Regions from separate parts of the Streptomyces javensis genome, predicted to be linked through region 2. Evidence: riboswitches for the same ligand, from Rfam matches in the RefSeq annotation. Region 2 holds a riboswitch; each other region holds the start of a gene.

Region 1 (5,617 bases), on a different contig from region 2:
GTCCGGCGCGGGGACGAACGCCCGGCCCGCCGCGGCGGCCACCCGCCGCAGAAAAGCCCGCCGGAAGCCGTCGCTCTCCAGCGAGCCGTGCCAGTGGGTGCCCCACACCGAGCCCACCCGGCAGCCGTCCAGGAAGGGCTCCTCGGCCCCGTCCAGCAGCTCGGCGACCCCGTGGTGGATCTCGTAGCCCTCCACCCGCTCGCCGAGCGCCTCGCCCACCGGCCGGGCCAGGGTCTTCTCGGCCGCGAACCGCACCCGCACCGGCAGCAGCCCGAGCCCGGCGACCGTCCCGGCCTTCGACTCGACCTCGTCCTCGATGCGCTCCCCGAGCGCCTGGAAGCCGCCGCAGACGCCGAGCACCGGACGGCCCTCGGCGGCCCGCCGGGCGATCGCGTCGGCCAGCCCGCGCTCACGCAGCCACTCCAGCGCCCTTACGGTGCCCCGGGTGCCCGGCAGCACCACCAGGTCGGCGTCGGCCAGCTCCTCGGGCCGGTCCACGAACCGCACGATCACGCCCGGTTCTGCCGCCAGCGCGTCCACGTCCGTGAAGTTGGACATCAGCGGTACGGCGGCCACCGCGATCCGCAGGACGTCCGCGCCGAAAGGGGGCGCCACGACGCTCTCCCGCACCGCGCCGCGCAGCGACACCCGCAGCCCGTCCTCCTCGTCGATCCCCAGCCCGTGGGCGAACGGGAGCACCCCGACGGTCGGGCGCCCGGTGAGGTCGCGCAGCATCTCCAGACCGGGCTCCAGAAGGCTCACATCGCCGCGGAACTTGTTCACCAGGTAGGCGGCCACATGCCGTTGGTCGGCTGCCGACAGCAGCGCGGTCGTGCCGAAGAAGGACGCGAAGACACCACCGCGGTCGATGTCCCCGACCACCACGACCGGAAGCCCGGCGGCACGCGCCAGCCCCATGTTGACGATGTCGGTGCGGCGCAGATTGATCTCGGCCGGGCTGCCCGCGCCCTCGCAGATCACCGCGTCATGGGTGCGCCGCAGCTCCTCCAGGCACTCCGTGACGGTCCCCAGCAGCGCCTCCCGCCCCGCTGAGAGCCTTTCGCCGGGCGAGGGGGCTCCGGCCCCGGCGAAGTACCCGCGCGCGCTCAGCTCGCCCACCGGCTTGCCCAGCAGCACCACCTGGCTGCTGCGGTCGCCGCCCGGCTTCAGCAGGACCGGGTTCATCAGCGCGCTGGGCTCGACGCGCGCGGCGGCCGCCTGCATGGCCTGCGCCCGCCCGATCTCCGCACCCTCCCGGGTGACGAAGGAGTTGAGCGACATGTTCTGCGCCTTGAAGGGCGCCACGCTGACGCCCTTACGGGCGAGCCACCGGCAGATCCCGGCCGTCACCACGCTCTTGCCCGCGTCGGAGGTCGTGCCCGCGACGAGCAGCCCCCCGCCGCGCGCCCCGGAACCCTCCGTGCCGCCCTTACCGCGTATGCCGCTCATCCGCCGCCCCTTCCCAAGGCCCGGGTTCTCAGGGCCCGGGGCCGCCCCGTCAACGCCCTCAGGACCGGCCGGGCCGCCATGGACACCCCGAGCGCCAGCACACCGACGCGCCGCGACAGCCGTATCGCCCGCTCGATGTCGGCCGACTCCACCGGCCGCCCGCCGGAGTTGAGCACCGGCCGGTTCTCGACCCGGCCGCCGTACGCGAGGGCGCCGCCCAGCCGGACGCCGAGCGCGCCCGCGAAGGACGCCTCCACAGGGCCCGCGTTGGGGCTCGGATGGCGTCCGCCGTCGTGCCGCCAGGCGCGCCACGCACCGCGCGGATCGGGGCCCGCGAGCGTCGCCAGGGTCGCCGTAAGGCGTGCACCGGGCCAGCCGGCCACATCGTCCAGCCGGGCCGCCGCCCAGCCGAACCGCCGGTAGCGCGGCGACTTGTGGCCCACCATGGCGTCCAGGGTGTTGACGGCGCGGAATGCTATGAGCCCCGGCACCCCGCCCACGGCGCCCCACACCAGCGCGCCCACGACGGCGTCTGAGGTGTTCTCGGCCACCGATTCGACCACCGCGCGGGCGATCTGCGGCCCGTCCAGCGCCTGCGGATCGCGGCCGCACAGATGCGGCAGCCGCTCCCGGGCGACCTCGAGGTCCCCGGCGGCCAGCGCCCCGCCGACGGCCCGTGCCTCACGGCCCAGGCTCGTACCTCCCAGCACGGCCCAGGTGGCGGCGGCGGTCAGCGCGACCGCCGCGCCACGGCGGCTGCCAAGTCCCCGTACGGCGCGGGTCAGCAGCGCGGCACCGGCGGCCGCGCCGCCCGCGCACAACGCGGTGTGCAGGGCCCCGTAGCCCCGGTGGTCGCGCCACAGCCGGCGCTCGGCGGCCGCGGCGGCGCGCAGGAACGCGGCCACCGGATGGCCGCGGCGCGGATCACCCGTGGCGAGGTCGCCGAGGAAGCCGAGGGCCGCGCCGCACGCGAACGAGGCGTGGTCGGCAGGCATCCGTCAGGCCGCCGTCACGCCTCGGCGCGGCGATACGGAACCAGACGGGCCGGAGGGGCCGGAAGAGCCGAAGCGGACAGGGAGGGCTGGCGGCGTGGCGATGCCGGGCATGGCGGTATGTCCTCACTCAGGGTCCTCGCCCTGGTTCGACGTGACCGGCGGTGAGAGTCTCCTGGCTCCCGGATCCGCGGCCCTCCCGGTCTTCCAGCCCCGCGTACGCGACGAACCGTACGGACGAGCCGTGACCCCATCCAGGCGATGGGAAGGTGCTCCCCGGTGACAGTGGCGGGACCGCGCCGGATTCTCACCGGCTTCCTCTCCTGCCGCCGTTTGGCTCGGGAAGTCCACCATGGGCCGCGAATGGCCGTCAACTCGCATATGACCCATGACGCCCGAGTGTGCCGAGCCCCACAGACGACCGCCCCCACGAGACGGCCGCCGGACGGACGGCGCTGGTCAGCGCCACCATCCGGCGGCCGGTGGGTCATCCGGGGACAGCGGGGCCCTCAGGCGACGATCAGATAGATGCCGTAGGCCACGACCGCGGCGCACACCGCGAAGCAGGCGTACGCGCCGGTGCGCGCGAGCGAGGAGCCGCCCACCGCGCCCCCGGGCACGGCGGCGGCCGTGCCGCCCTGCTCCGGCGCCGCCTTACGGGAGGTGCCGACGATGCCCAGGGTGAAGACGCCCACCATGCCGACGGTCACCGCGAGGCTGATGCCGAAGACCTGGCCGAGTGCCGCCCAGTCGATGCTCATGTTTCCTGGCTCCTTAGCGGGTGGCGCTGCTCGCGGCGGCGGGGGTGGGGGTCTGCTCGGGTGTGTTCTCCGAGGTGTCGTCCTCGGGGGCGGCGCTCTCGGGGGCGGCGCTCGCCGCACCGGCGGGCGGCGGGGCCACGGACCGCAGGGCGGCCGTGACGGCGCCCACCGGCTCCTGGGTGCCGACCTCGTTGACGTTGGTGTGGTCCACGGGCTTGCGGCGCGACAGCATCCAGATCGCCCCGCAGGCCAGGACGGCGAGCACGGCCACCGCCGTGATTCCCGCGTTCCCCTGGTCGGCGAGGAGCGCGGCGGCGCCCGCCACCAGCCCGGCGGCCGGGAGGGTCAGCACCCAGGCGACCACCATGCGGCCCGCGGTCGACCAGCGCACCACGGCGCCCTTACGGCCGACACCCGCGCCCATGACGGCGCCGGAGCAGACCTGGGTGGTGGACAGCGCGAAGCCGATGTGGGAGGAGGCGAGGATGACGGTCGCGGCGCCGGTCTGGGCGGCGAAGCCCTGCGGCGGCTGGATGTCGGTGATGCCCTTGCCCATGGTGCGGATGATGCGCCAGCCACCCAGGTAGGTGCCGAGCGCGATGGCCAGGCCCGCCGAGACGATGACCCACAGCGGCGGGTCGGAGTCGGGCGCCACCACGTTCCCGGTGACCAGCGCCAGGGTGATCACGCCCATCGTCTTCTGGGCGTCGTTGGTGCCGTGGGCCAGGGAGACCAGGGCGGCCGAGGCGATCTGCCCCGCGCGGTAGCCCTTCGCGGTGTCCTCGGGGGAGCGGTCGCGGCCGAGCCGGTAGGTGAGCCGGGTGGCGGCCAGCGTGGCGATGCCGGCCACGATCGGCGCGGCGACGGCGGGGATCAGGACCTTCATGACGATCGCGTCGCCGTTGACCCCGTCCAGGCCCACGGAGACCACGGTGGCGCCGATCAGACCGCCGAACAGGGCGTGCGAGGAGCTGGAGGGGAGTCCGGCCAGCCACGTCACCAGATTCCACAGGATCGCGCCGACGAGTCCCGCGAAGATCACTTCTGGCTGGATACCGGATCCCTCGTCGATGATCCCGCCGGAGATGGTCTTGGCCACCTCCACGGACAGGAACGCGCCGACGAGATTGAGGACGGCCGACATCGCCACCGCCACCCTGGGCCCGAGTGCTCCCGTGGAGATGGTGGTGGCCATGGCGTTAGCCGTGTCGTGAAAGCCGTTCGTGAAGTCGAACACCAAGGCCGTGACGATCACGATCCCGATGAGAAGCGTGATGTGTTCCATACACCCGGTCAATCAGTTCGAAGGTCGTTAGTGGCACGGTGAACGTAAGGAAACAGGGTGAACGGGAGATGAACTGAGCGGGGCATCGGGGTGACATGGTTGCGGGGTCGCTAAAACCCAGTGAATTCCAGCCTACTTTCCCATGTCGTACGGGAGTTGAGCCGCGGTCGAGAGCCGCCGGAGGCGGCCCCTGGACCGGTCTCGCGGGCGTCCGCCGGCCCCCCACGTTCACCCGCCCGGAGTCGGGTGCCCACGAAGCACGGTCGTAGTCCCCCGCCGCGCCGCCGCCGGTCCCACCGTGCCCGCCGCCGGTCCCACCGTGCCCGCCGCCGGTCCCACCGTGCCCGCCGCCGGTCCCACGGCGCCCGCCGCTGGTCCCGCCGCCGCGCGGCCGGCGGCCGCCTGGAAGGATCGGCCCCGGAGGTGAGGGCAGGTGACCCAGTCGCGATCCCCGCGGCAGCCGCAGCCGCGGCTGACGCATCCCCTGCGGCAGGCATGGACGCAGGTGGTGAGTACGGCCCGCAGGACCACCGCCGACGGTCTGGTCGTCGGCACCTCGGGCAATGTCTCGGCCCGGGTCGGCGACACCGTCCTGGTGACTCCGAGCGGCGTCCCCTACGACCGGCTCGGCCCCAGGGACGCCGTCGCCGTCGACCTGGACGGACAGCAGGTCCTCGGCACGCTGAAGCCCACCAGCGAGCTGCCCATGCACCTCGCGATCTACCGGGAGACCGATGCCGAGGCCGTGGTCCACACCCACGCCGTCCACGCCACGGCCGTCTCCACGCTCGTCGACGAGCTCCCCGCGGTCCACTACATGGCCGCCGCCCTCGGCGGCCCGGTCCGCGTCGCGCCCTACGCGCTCTACGGCACGGACGAACTGGCCGACGCCATGCTCGAGGCGCTGCGCGACCGCAGCGGCTGTCTGCTGCGCAACCACGGCACCGTCGTCCACGGCGCCACCCTGGAACAGGCGTACGACCGCACCGCCCAGCTCGAATGGATGTGCCGGGTCTGGCTCACCGCGGTCTCCGTCCCCGGCCGCACCCCCTCCCTGATCCCGCCGGACGAGATGCGGCGCGCCGCCGAGAAGCTGAGCGGCTACGGCCAGAAGGGCTGAGCCCGCCGGG
Region 2 (5,617 bases):
ACCGGCGTCCGCGAGGGGGCCGTACGTCAGGCGCTCGGCCAGGGTCTCGGCCGTCAGCAGCGCGTCATGGGCCCGGATCCGTGCCGCCACCTCGTCGGGCAGCTCGACGCTCAGCACGATGCGGTCGGAGACGTCGAGGTCGGCCGCGCGGCGTGCCTGCTGCACCACGCGCACCAGGTCGCGTGCCGCGCCCTCGGCCGCCAGCTCCTCGGTCACCTCGACATCGAGCACGATCAGCCCCGCTCCGCCGGGCAGCGCGGCGACGGCGCCCGGTCCGTCGGCGGCGAGCCGCAGCTCGTACTCCCCGGCGAGCAGTTCCCGCCCCGCCGCCACGACGTTTCCGTCCCCGTTCGTGGTCCAGTCGTCGGTGGCGGCGGCGCGGATGACCTCCTGCACCGCCCCGCCGAGGCGGGGGCCGCACTTGCGGGGGTCGACGGTCAGCCGCATCCGGCCGTGGGCGGAGACATCGGTGGTGAGCGCCACGTCCTTGACGTTGAGCTGATCGCGCAGCAGCCCGGTGTAGGGCTCCAGCGCGGGGGCGTCGGGGTCGGCGATCACCAGCCGCGCCAGGGGCAGCCGCAGCCGCAGCCGGTGGCTCTTGCGCTGGCCGAGCGCGGTCGAGGCGACCTCGCGCACCCGGTCCATCACCCGCACCAGCTCCGGGTCGGACGGCAGTTCCGCCGCCGAGGGCCAGGTGGTCAGGTGCACCGACCGGCCGCCGGTCAGCCCGCGCCAGATCCGCTCGGTGAGGAGCGGCAGCAGCGGCGCCATCAGGCGGCACAGCACTTCGAGCGCGGTGTGCAGGGTGTCCACGGCCGCGCGGTCCCCGGCGGTGAACCGGTCGCGGGAGCAGCGGATGTACCAGTTGGTCAGCACATCGAGGTGGTCCCGCAGCGCGGAGCAGGCGCGCGAGAGGTCGTAGTCGTCCATCGCGCGGGTGGTCAGCTCGACCAGGTCACGGGTCTTGGCCAGCAGATAGCGGTCCAGCGGATGGCCGGCGTCCGTGCGGACGCGGCCCTCGGTGTCGCCCGCGTACAGGGTCAGGAAGTGCCAGGCGTTCCACAGCGGCAGCAGCACCTGGCGCAGGGCCTCCCTGCTGCCGGCCTCGGTGACCTCGAGGTCCCGGGCGCGCAGCAGGGGTGAGCTCATGAGGAACCAGCGCATGGCGTCGGAGCCGTCGCGGGCGAAGACGTCGTTGACGTCCAGGTAGTTGTTGCGCGCCTTGGACATGGCCTGGCCGTCGTGGCCGAGCACCACACCGAGCACGGTGCAGTTGGCGAAGGCCGGGCGGTCGAACAGCGCGGTCGACATGACGTGCATGTTGTAGAACCAGCCGCGGGTCTGGGCGTAGTACTCGACCACGAAGTCGCCCGGGGAGTGGCGCTCGAACCACTCGGCGTTCTCGAAGGGGTAGTGCACCTGCGCGAACGGCATGGAGCCGGTCTCGAACCAGCAGTCCAGCACCTCGGGCACCCGCAGCATCACCGACCGACCCGACGGGTCGTCGGGGTTGGGGCGGGTCAGCTCGTCGATGTACGGACGGTGCAGATCGCCCGGCCGTACGCCGAAGTCGCGCTCGATCTCGTCCAGGGAGCCGTACACATCGACCCGGGGGTGGGCCGGGTCGTCCGACACCCACACCGGGATGGGGGCGCCCCAGTAGCGGTTGCGGGAGATGTTCCAGTCCTTGGCGCCGCGCACCCAGTTGCCGAACTGGCCGTCGCGCACGTGCTCGGGGGTCCAGCTGATCCGCTCGTTGAGTTCGAGCATCCGGGTGCGGAGCCGGGTGACGGCGACGAACCAGGTGGCGATGGCGTGTTGCAGCAACTGGCTGCCGCAGCGCCAGCAGTGCGGCCGGGAGCGGGTGTGCGGCCGGCTGTTCAGCAGCGCGCCGCTCGTCTCCAACAGGCGGAGCACGGTTCCGGTGGACTCCAGCACCGGGGCCCCGGCGCACGGCGGCACCTCGTCGGTGTAGCGGCCGGCGGAGTCTACCGGGTACGTCCGGCCGATGCCCTCCTCGGTGGCGAGGGCGTGGTCCCGCTCGTCGAAACACGGGGTGACGGCCACCGCGCCGGTGCCCTCGTCGGTGTCCACGAAGCGCTCCGCCACCACGACGTGGCTGTCGTCGGCGGTGCCGGAGAAGTCGAACAGCGGTGTGTAGTGGCGGCCGGCCAGCTCGGCGCCACTGTGCCGGGCGACCACGGAGCCGCCACCCAGCAGCTCGGCGTGGGCGTCGAGCCGGTCGGCCGCCACCACCAGGCGCCGCCCGCCGCTCTCCACCACGGCGTACTCGGCCTCGGGGTGCACGGCCACCGCCGTGGCGCCCGGCAGCGCCCAGGGCTGCTCGGACTCCACCAGCAGCAGCTCGCCGCCGTCCAGCGGCACGCCCACGACCACGGTGGTGCCCGGCACCTCGCGGTGGGTGTCGCTGCCGTCGATACGGCCGCTGCTCTCGGCGTTGGCCAGCGGGGTCTCGCAGTGCGCGCAATACCAGGAAACCGAATGTCCCTGATAGATCAGCCCCTTGTCCCACATGGTCTTGAACGCCCACATGACGCTCTCCATGTAGTCCAGGTCATGGGTCTTGACGGATTCGTCGAAATCGACCCAGCGGGCCTGCCGATTGACGTAGTCGCGCCACTCGCCGGTATAGCGCATCACCGTCGTACGGCACACCTCGTTGAACCGCTCGACGCCCATGCGCTCGATATCGGACTTGGCGGTGATGCCGAGTTGCTTTTCGGCGTCGAGTTCCGCGGGCAGCCCGTGCGAGGTCCAGCCGAAGCGCCGTTCGACCTTGCGGCCGCGCATGGTCTGATAGCGCGGCACCACGTCCTTCGCGTAACCGGCCAGCAGATGCCCGTAGTGCGGCAGGCCATTGGCGAACGGCGGCCCGTCGTAGAACACGAATTCTTCGGCGTTTTCGGCTTTTCGCGCGTCCACGGTCTCCTGGAAGATGTGGTTCTTCGCCCAGTAGTCCAGGACGTCGAGTTCGACCTCGGGAAAATGCGGTCTCGCGGGTACGCCATCGGCCCCGGCCATCGGATATGCCATCGCTCAGTAAACCTCGCAGGGTCGGCCCGCAGTGCAGTGAGGGCCGACTCTAACGAGCGGACGGGCAATGCCCGGTAATCGCGAAAACATGGCATGCGCGCCGATGGCGCCGCGCGATTACCCGGCGATTCCCTCACACTGGCCGGAATCGGAACGGCAGCGAGAGCGGGGCGGTGCTGTACGGGCAGCGGGAGCCGGTCCGTACGGTGCTCATCGACGGCGTCGAGCGCACCCCCCCGCGCCACCGCCGTCAGCAGCGGCCCGGACCACCATGTGGCGGTGGTCATCAGCTCGGGCGGGCATCCGGTGCTCCAGGCGCTGGCCCGGGACGCCTTCCGGCCGCTGTCGGTGGCCGAGCACGCCGCCCGGCACGGCATGACACCGGCCGAACTGCGCACCGCGGTACGGCGGACGAGGCACGGCTCGGCGGCGGGTGATGTGACAGCGGGTGACGTGTTACCCCATTGGGGGGACGTTGGGCCGCAATCCGCCCGACAAAGGGGCACCATGCATGCGAAGCCGGTCATTTCCGGCCGCTCATCCCCAGCAAGGAGTTCCCATGCGTATGCGGACCGCCCTCTCTGCGCTTGCTCTCACCGCAGCGTCCCTCGCCGTCGGCGCGACCGGTGCCGTCGCGGAGGACGACCCCGATGTCACCGTCAACAACACCAGCAGCACGACCTTCCCCGGCGTATGCGCCAGCAATCAGTTCTCCTTCATCACCGTCCCGGTCGGCCTGGGGAGCCAGTCGGACTCCAGCTCGTGCTGAGCCCCCGCCCCGCGAACCCGTGAGGCACGGACCCCCGGCCGACGCGGCCGGGGGTTTCCCATGCCGTAGGCTGGCTGGTGCAGCTGGTTCGCCCCGCCCGCCAGGCGGGAGGCGTCGCAAGAGGGAACCCGGTGGGAATCCGGGACTGCCCCGCAGCGGTGAGCGGGAACGACCGCCGTCATACGCACTGGGTCCGACGTACCGGGTCTGGGAAGCGACGGCCAGTAGGTGTCCTCCTGGGGAGGGCGCGCCCGTGAGTCCGAAGACCTGCCATCTGCCCGTGTACGGACCATCCGTGCGCGGACATCCCGGTGACCTCGAGGGCGGGTCGGCGAACACACCAGGCGGATGACCGTGCCGTACCGCGCGGGGTCGTTTCCGCCCGGTCCGTCACCCTTCGCGCTCTCCTCCCCTCGCCGGGATCTCAGGGATCCATCTCGCGAAGGAGATCTCCGTGACAGCGAAGTCCGCAGCCGCGGCGGCACGGGCGACCGTGTACGGCTACCCCCGCCAGGGCCCGAACCGGGAACTGAAGAAGGCGATCGAGGGCTACTGGAAGGGCCGCGTCACCGCCGACGCCCTCCGCGTCACCGCCGCCGAGCTGCGCCGGAGCAACTGGCAGCAGCTCGCCGACGCCGGTATCCACGAGGTGCCGACGGGTGACTTCTCCTACTACGACCATGTACTGGACACCACCGTCATGGTCGGCGCCATCCCCGACCGCCACCGGAACGCCGTCGCCGCCGACCCGCTCGAGGGGTACTTCGCGATGGCCCGGGGCACACAGGACGTGGCGCCGCTGGAGATGACCAAGTGGTTCGACACCAACTACCACTACCTGGTCCCGGAGCTGGGTCCGGACACGGTGTTCGCGGCCGACTCCGCCAAGCAGGTCGCCGAGCTCAAGGAGGCCCTCGCGCTCGGGCTGACCGCGCGGCCGGTCCTCGTGGGCCCCGTCACCTACCTCCTGCTCGCCAAGCCCGCGCCCGGCGCGCCCGCCGGCTTCGAGCCGCTCACCCTCCTGGACCGCCTCCTTCCGGTGTACGCCGAGGTCCTGGCCGATCTGCGGGCGGCCGGTGCCGAGTGGGTGCAGCTGGACGAGCCGGCGCTGGTCCAGGACCGCACCCCGGCCGAGCTGAACTCGGCCGGCCGCGCCTACCGCGACCTCGGCGCCCTCACCGACCGCCCGAGGCTGCTGGTCGCCTCGTACTTCGACCGCCTCGGCGAGGCGCTGCCGGTGCTGGCCAAGGCCCCGGTCGAGGGGCTGGCGCTGGACTTCACCGAGGCCGCGGCGGCGAATCTGGACGCGCTGGCCGCCGTCGGCGGGCTGCCCCGCAAGCGGCTGGTCGCCGGTGTCGTCAACGGCCGCAACATCTGGGTCAACGACCTGGAGAAGTCCCTGACCACGCTCGGCACCCTGCTGGGCCTGGCGGACCGGGTCGACGTGGCCGCCTCCTGCTCGCTGCTGCACGTCCCCCTCGACACCACGGCCGAGCGGGACATCGAACCGCAGATCCTGCGCTGGCTGGCCTTCGCCCGGCAGAAGACCGCGGAGATCACCACCCTCGCCAAGGGCCTGGCCCGCGGCACCGGCGCGATCACCGCCGAACTGGCCGCGAACCGGGCCGACCTCGCCTCCCGCGCGGGCTCCCCCATCACCCGCGACCCGGCCGTCCGCGCCCGCGCCGCCGCGGTCACCGAGGCCGACGGCCGCCGCTCCCAGCCCTACGCCGAACGCACCGCGGCCCAGCGCGCCCACCTCCGCCTGCCGCTGCTGCCGACCACCACCATCGG
Region 3 (5,617 bases), on a different contig from region 2:
GGCGTACCCCCTGGCGTTCTACAGCGCGATGCGCCTGGCCGGAGTGGCGGTGGGCACCGTGGTGTCGATCGGCATGGCCCCGCTCGCCTCGGCCGTGATCGAACGGGTCATGGACCGGCGCCGGCTGACGCGCCGCTGGAAACTCGGCGCCGCCCTGGGCCTGTTGGGCACCCTGCTGCTGTGCGCGGGCCAGGCCGCCGGGGCCCCCGGCGACGCGGAGCGGACCTCCACGGCCGCCACGGTGCTCGGCGTGGGGCTCGGCCTCATCGCGGCCACGACCTACGCCCTCTATTCCTGGGCGGCCCACCGGCTGATCATCCAGGGGGTCACCTCCCGCGCGGCGATGGGCGCGGTCTTCGGCGTGGGCGGGCTGCTCCTGGTGCCCGTCCTGCTGGTCACCGGTGCCCCGCTCCTCGACTCCGGGTCCGACGTGGCCGTCGGGGTGTACATGGCGCTGGTGCCCATGTTCGCGGGCTACGTCCTGTTCGGCTGGGGGCTGGCGCATGTGCCCGCCAGCACGGCCACCACGCTCTCCCTGCTGGAACCGGCCGTCGCGGCCGTGCTCGCCGTGCTGGTCATCGGCGAACGCCTGCCCGCCGTCGGCTGGGGCGGTATCGCACTCGTCCTCGCCTGCCTGGCCGTCCTCACCGCCCCGGTGGACGTCTCCGGGCGGCGCCGAGAGCGACGGGACGGCGTGACGCCGCCACGGCGCACCGCGGTGGAGCACTCCGTCGCCCGGTCGGACCCGGCGCCGTAGCGGAGTCCGGCCACCGCGGGCCATCCGCGTGCGGTGCTGTCATTCGGCCCTCCGCGGGCCGGAGAACCTCTCCGCGAGTTCGCGGTGCTTGTCGGCGGCCAGCTTGGCCTGGGCCGTGCTGATGGTCGATCCGGCCATCCTGCCCAGACGTTCGACCTCGTCCGCGAAGCGCAGATGCTCCTGTCGTGCGTGCTCACGGCAGGCGAGGCAGGTGACGTTCTCCGGGCGCGGCGAGGTCATCGCGTACGGCGCCCGCAGCCCGCAACCGGTATCGACCAGGCTCGGCAGGTCACCGACCAGGCCGAACGTGGATGCCATCATCTCGCGCACGGCGGCCACGCCACGGACGACCTTCGACTCGACATGGATGTGCGGATCGTCCCCGCCCAACACGTCCTCCTCGCCCCGGCCCCGTGGCCGACCGGGAGCGTTCCCGGTCGGGCCGCGGAGTGCGGGACGAGTCTCCCACGGGCCCGGTGCGCACTGGCTTCAGAGGGTCGGCTGTGCGGCGGCGGACCACTGGCCGGTCATGGCCTGTCAGGTCGCGGGCGGCCGGGCCGGTGGTGTCGCGGGCGGCCGGGCCGCCGCGGCAGCTGAGAGCGTTCTGTCCGCCGGGTCAGGTCGCCGTCGCGGACGCCGCCGCGCGGCCCGCCGTGCGGCCCGAGAAGAGGCAGCCGCCGAGGAAGGTGCCCTCCAGGGAGCGGTAGCCGTGCACCCCTCCGCCACCGAAGCCCGCCACCTCACCCGCCGCGTACAGGCCGCTGATCGGGTGGCCGGAGGCGTCCAGGACGCGGCCGGAGAGGTCGGTCTGGAGGCCGCCGAGGGTTTTGCGGGTGAGGATGTTGAGGCGCACGGCGATCAGCGGTCCGGCGCCCGGGTCCAGGATCCGGTGCGCGGAGGCGGTGCGGCTGAGGGCGTCCCCGGGGTAGGCGAGCGCGTTGCGGATGCCCATGACCTGGACGTCCTTGGTGTACGGATTCTCGATCTCGCGGTCGCGGGCCTCGATCTGCCGTTTGAGGTCCGCCAGGTCGATCAGGTTGTCGCCGGTCAGCTTGTTCATGCCCGCGACCAGTTGGGGCAGGGAGGTGGCGACCACGAAGTCCTCGCCCTTGTCCCGGAACCGCTGGATCGGCTCGGGGGTCTGCCAGATGCGGGAGAGGAGCTGGAGGATGTCCTTGTTGGTCAGGTCCGGGTTCTGCTCCGAGCCCGAGAGCGCGAACTCCTTGGCGATGATCTTCTGGGTGGTGACGAACCACGAGTAGTCATGGCCGGTGGCGGTGATCGATCCGAGGGTGTGCAGGGTGTCGTAGCCCGGGATGTCGGGGCTGGAGAAGCGCCTGCCCTTCGCGTCGAACCACATCGACGACGGGCCCGGCAGAATGCGGATGCCGTGGCCCGGCCAGATCGGGTCGTAGTTCCTGAGGCCCTCGGTGTAGTGCCACATCCGGTCGGGGTTGACGATCCGTCCGCCCGCCTTCTCGGTGATCGCCAGCATGCGGCCGTCCACATACGCGGGGACGCCGGTGACCATGAACTTCGGCGGTGAGCCGAGCCGGTCGGGCCAGTTCCGGCGTACGAGGTCGTGGTTGGCGCCGATACCGCCGGAGGTGACGATCACCACCGGGGCGCTGAGCTCGAAGTCGCCCACCACGGTGCGCGAGGTCTGCTTGCCGCGGGCGGCGTCGCTCGGTTCCAGGATCGAGCCGCTCACTCCGGTGACGGCGCCACCGGTGACGATCAGCTCGTCCACCCGGTGCCGGAACGTGAAGGTCACCCGGCCGTCCTGCGCGGCGGCCCGCACCTTCTTCTCGAACGGCTCGACCACGGCCGGACCGGTGCCCCAGGTGACGTGGAAACGCGGCACCGAGTTGCCGTGGCCGTCCGCGAGACCGCCGCCGCGCTCGGCCCAGCCGACGATCGGGAACCATTGCACACCGAGCCCGTGCAGCCAGGACCGCTTCTCCCCGGAGGCGAAGTCCACGTACGCCTCGGCCCACTTGTGGGCCCAGTAGTCCTGGCCACCGGGGTCGCCGACACCGCGGTCGAAGCCCGCCGTGCCGAGCCAGTCCTGCCAGGCCAGTTCGGGGGAATCCTTGATCCCCATCAGCCGCTGCTCCGCGGAGTCGACGAAGAACAGGCCGCCGAAGGACCAGAACGCCTGGCCGCCGAGGTTGCTCTCGGGCTCCTGGTCGAGGAGGAGCACCTTGCGCCCCGCGGCCGCCAGTTCCGCCGTGGCCACCAACCCGGCGAGCCCGTGGCCGACCACGATGGCGTCCGCGTCCGAGGACGCCCCGGAGGCGGCGAAGGCCGGAACCGCCGTCTGGGCGAGCGCGGCGCCGGCGAGCACACCGCCCGCCGCCGTCAGGGCACGGCGGCGGCTGATCCCACCGACCCCGGCGGACGACGCGGAATTCTCTGTGGAGTTCTCCATGAGCTGCCTTCCGGAAGGGGGTTCGGAGGGTGCGGGAGATACGGAGGGGGTTGCCGCGACGGAATCGTGTTACCGACCGGCAACGTGTTACCGACGGTAGCCCACGGGGTGCGAGGCCGCCAGAGTTCTGCTCACGACAGCAACTCCCGTGCGTCGTAGGGGACTTCGGTCGCTCAGCGACCGCCGGGTGACGGCTCGGCCGAGGCGCTCCCCCGTGGCGAGAACGCGTACAGATCGAGGATGTCGGGCAGCGGTGCCACCCCGGGGCCGCCCGCCCGGACCCAGGCCACGATGTCCTCCGTCGCGTCCGGGTCGTTGACCAGGCCGAGCCACACCGGCCTGCCCCCGGCGGCCCGCCCCGCGGCCGACGGCTGCACCACGATCACATTGGCCTGGTCGCAGACGTCCAGACACTCGGAGACGCGTACGGGCGCCTCCTCACCGAGCCGCGTGATCTGCGCGGCATGGTCGACGCCGGTCACCTTGGGGCTGCCGCAACAGCAGTCCCGGCACACGGTCACCCGGCACGGCAGCGGGTCGGTCGGCCCTACGGGCACGCCGCACCACCCCTCCTCCGGGGTAGTCCGCCCCGGTGTCGATCGAGGAGGCGACCGCGTGAGTCTCCTGGCTCTCGGGTCGATGCTCGTCCCGGCCTTCCCACCCGCGTATGCGGGCAGTGGCCTGTCCGGGATCCGCTCGCCGATCACAGTGGCGGTACCGCGCCGGATTCCCACCGGCTTCCTCGTTCCGCCGTCGCCTTTGTCGCCCGGCATCATCGCATCCCGGACACCGCCACACCACGCGGCCCCGGCCCCAGCGGGGCGACGGGCGGCCCGGCGTCAGCCCCGGCGGACCGGCGCCCCCGCCAGGATCTCCCCCAGCCCCTGGCGGGTGGCCGCCAGCACCACGCGGTCCTGGGGCCGCAGGGCATAGCCGGGGCGCAGATCCCATACCAGGGCGGGCTCCTGCTGGACGGCACCGTCATAAGGGGGCGCCGCCCCGAGGTCGCGTCGCCGGTCCGCGGGCTCGGCCGCGTCCAGCGCGATCACCCGCCAGGCACCCGGTACGAACGCCTCGGCGACGGTACGTCCCTCCAGTTGCGGATGCCCGGCGACATTCAGGGCGGCGAAGAGCAGCACCCTGCGCTCGACCGGTATGGCACCGAGGACCTGACGTCCCATCATGGCCCCGGCGAACGCCGGAGCCGCCAGGCTGGAGACGCTGCGGCTGCGGGTGAGGGCCCGCGGATGGGCCGCGCGCAGCGTGCGGTAGACGGCGGTGGCGAAGCGGTCGTCGTACAGGCGCAGGGCCACCCGGAGCCGGGGCTTGACCGAGCGGGCGTACAGCGTCGCCTCCAGGTTGGTGGTGTCGGCGCTGGTCAGGGCGAGCAGGGCGTGGGCCCGCTGGATTTTGGCGGCCTCCAGGACGCCTTCCTGGGTGACGTCACCGAGGACCGTCGGCACCCCCAGTCTGCGGGCCAGCGGGATGCCGCGCGCCCCGGGATCCTCTTCCACGCACACCACGGGGATGTCCATCTCCCGGAGTCTGGCCAGGACCCGGGTGCCGACCTTGCCGAGCCCGAGCAGTACGACATGGCCGGACAGGCCGCGCGGCGGGCGGCGCAGCGCGGACGCGGTGCGGAAGGTGCCCAGCGCTTCCAGCGCGGCGGCCACCAGGACGGGCAGCAGAAGCAGTCCGGTCAGCCCGGACAGCAGTTGCAGGACCTTGCGTCCGGTCGGCTCGTCGAGCGCCGGGTCGTCGATCGCGAGCACGTCCAGCACCGTGAGGTAGGCCGCGTGGAGCAGCCCGGCTCCGGTGAGCCGCCAGGAGATGATGGTGAGGACGAGCACGGCGATCGCCATTCCGGCGACGGACCAGCGCAGCCGGCGGGAGAAGAGCGAGGCGAGCGGCAGTCGGCGGCTGCCGAGCCGCTGCGGCGGCAGCGGTGTGCCGATGGCGGAGACGGCCTCGAGCACCACCGTGTCGCGCCCGGTGGCGGCGGCCACCTCCTCGTCCCCGGGCAGCAGCCTGGGCCCTTCGTCCCCGCTGCTGTCGGAACCCTCGCTGCCGCCGGGGTCGCTGGTGGTGGACGAGAGCAGGGCGAGGGTGCACAGCCCCGGGCGGGCCACCTCGTCCGTGCCGGGCGGGGTGCGCTCGGCCGCGCGCAGCAGCAGCCCGTCGGCCTGGAGCACTTTGCTGGTGCCCGCGACGGCGGTGGCCGCGAGCGCGGGGGCGGCGGTGTCGGCGTCCGACAGTACGGTGGTGGTGGCGTCCAGCTCCGCCGGGTCCATGCCGGGATCGGCGACCCGCGCCGCCTCGTCGAGGAGTTCCTCCAGGTGCTGGCCCAGCTTGCGGTTGTAGAGCCGGATCACCAGCCGCAGCCGGGGGTTGAGGCGGCGGGCCCGCAGTGCGGCGTGGATGTTGGTCTC

Evidence for each region. Region 2 has a riboswitch for cobalamin ahead of metE (5-methyltetrahydropteroyltriglutamate--homocysteine S-methyltransferase). Riboswitches for the same ligand answer to the same signal wherever they lie in the genome.
Region 1: it holds a riboswitch for cobalamin, as region 2 does, so the genes downstream of both, ABD329_RS31905 (cobalamin biosynthesis protein) here and metE (5-methyltetrahydropteroyltriglutamate--homocysteine S-methyltransferase) in region 2, are expected to answer to the same signal.
Region 3: it holds a riboswitch for cobalamin, as region 2 does, so the genes downstream of both, ABD329_RS00265 ((2Fe-2S) ferredoxin domain-containing protein) here and metE (5-methyltetrahydropteroyltriglutamate--homocysteine S-methyltransferase) in region 2, are expected to answer to the same signal.

The regions. Positions count from the first base shown of each region.
Region 1 covers NZ_BAAAIF010000046.1:1,485-7,101, forward strand. Annotated here, with positions in the region: gene ABD329_RS31900 (cobyric acid synthase) at 1-1,449, opposite strand, end outside; gene ABD329_RS31905 (cobalamin biosynthesis protein) at 1,446-2,444, opposite strand; cobalamin riboswitch at 2,591-2,808, opposite strand; gene ABD329_RS31910 (hypothetical protein) at 2,951-3,202, opposite strand; gene ABD329_RS31915 (inorganic phosphate transporter) at 3,216-4,487, opposite strand; gene ABD329_RS31920 (class II aldolase/adducin family protein) at 4,921-5,607, shown strand.
Region 2 covers NZ_BAAAIF010000005.1:159,876-165,492, reverse strand. Annotated here, with positions in the region: gene ileS (isoleucine--tRNA ligase) at 1-3,054, opposite strand, end outside; partial or broken gene ABD329_RS07520 (AraC family transcriptional regulator) at 3,352-3,465, shown strand; gene ABD329_RS07515 (hypothetical protein) at 3,614-3,823, shown strand; cobalamin riboswitch at 3,891-4,112, shown strand; gene metE (5-methyltetrahydropteroyltriglutamate--homocysteine S-methyltransferase) at 4,278-5,617, shown strand, end outside.
Region 3 covers NZ_BAAAIF010000001.1:73,707-79,323, reverse strand. Annotated here, with positions in the region: gene ABD329_RS00280 (DMT family transporter) at 1-757, shown strand, start outside; gene ABD329_RS00275 (hypothetical protein) at 797-1,150, opposite strand; gene ABD329_RS00270 (FAD-binding dehydrogenase) at 1,374-3,188, opposite strand; gene ABD329_RS00265 ((2Fe-2S) ferredoxin domain-containing protein) at 3,362-3,745, opposite strand; cobalamin riboswitch at 3,786-3,978, opposite strand; gene ABD329_RS00260 (NAD-binding protein) at 4,028-5,617, opposite strand, start outside.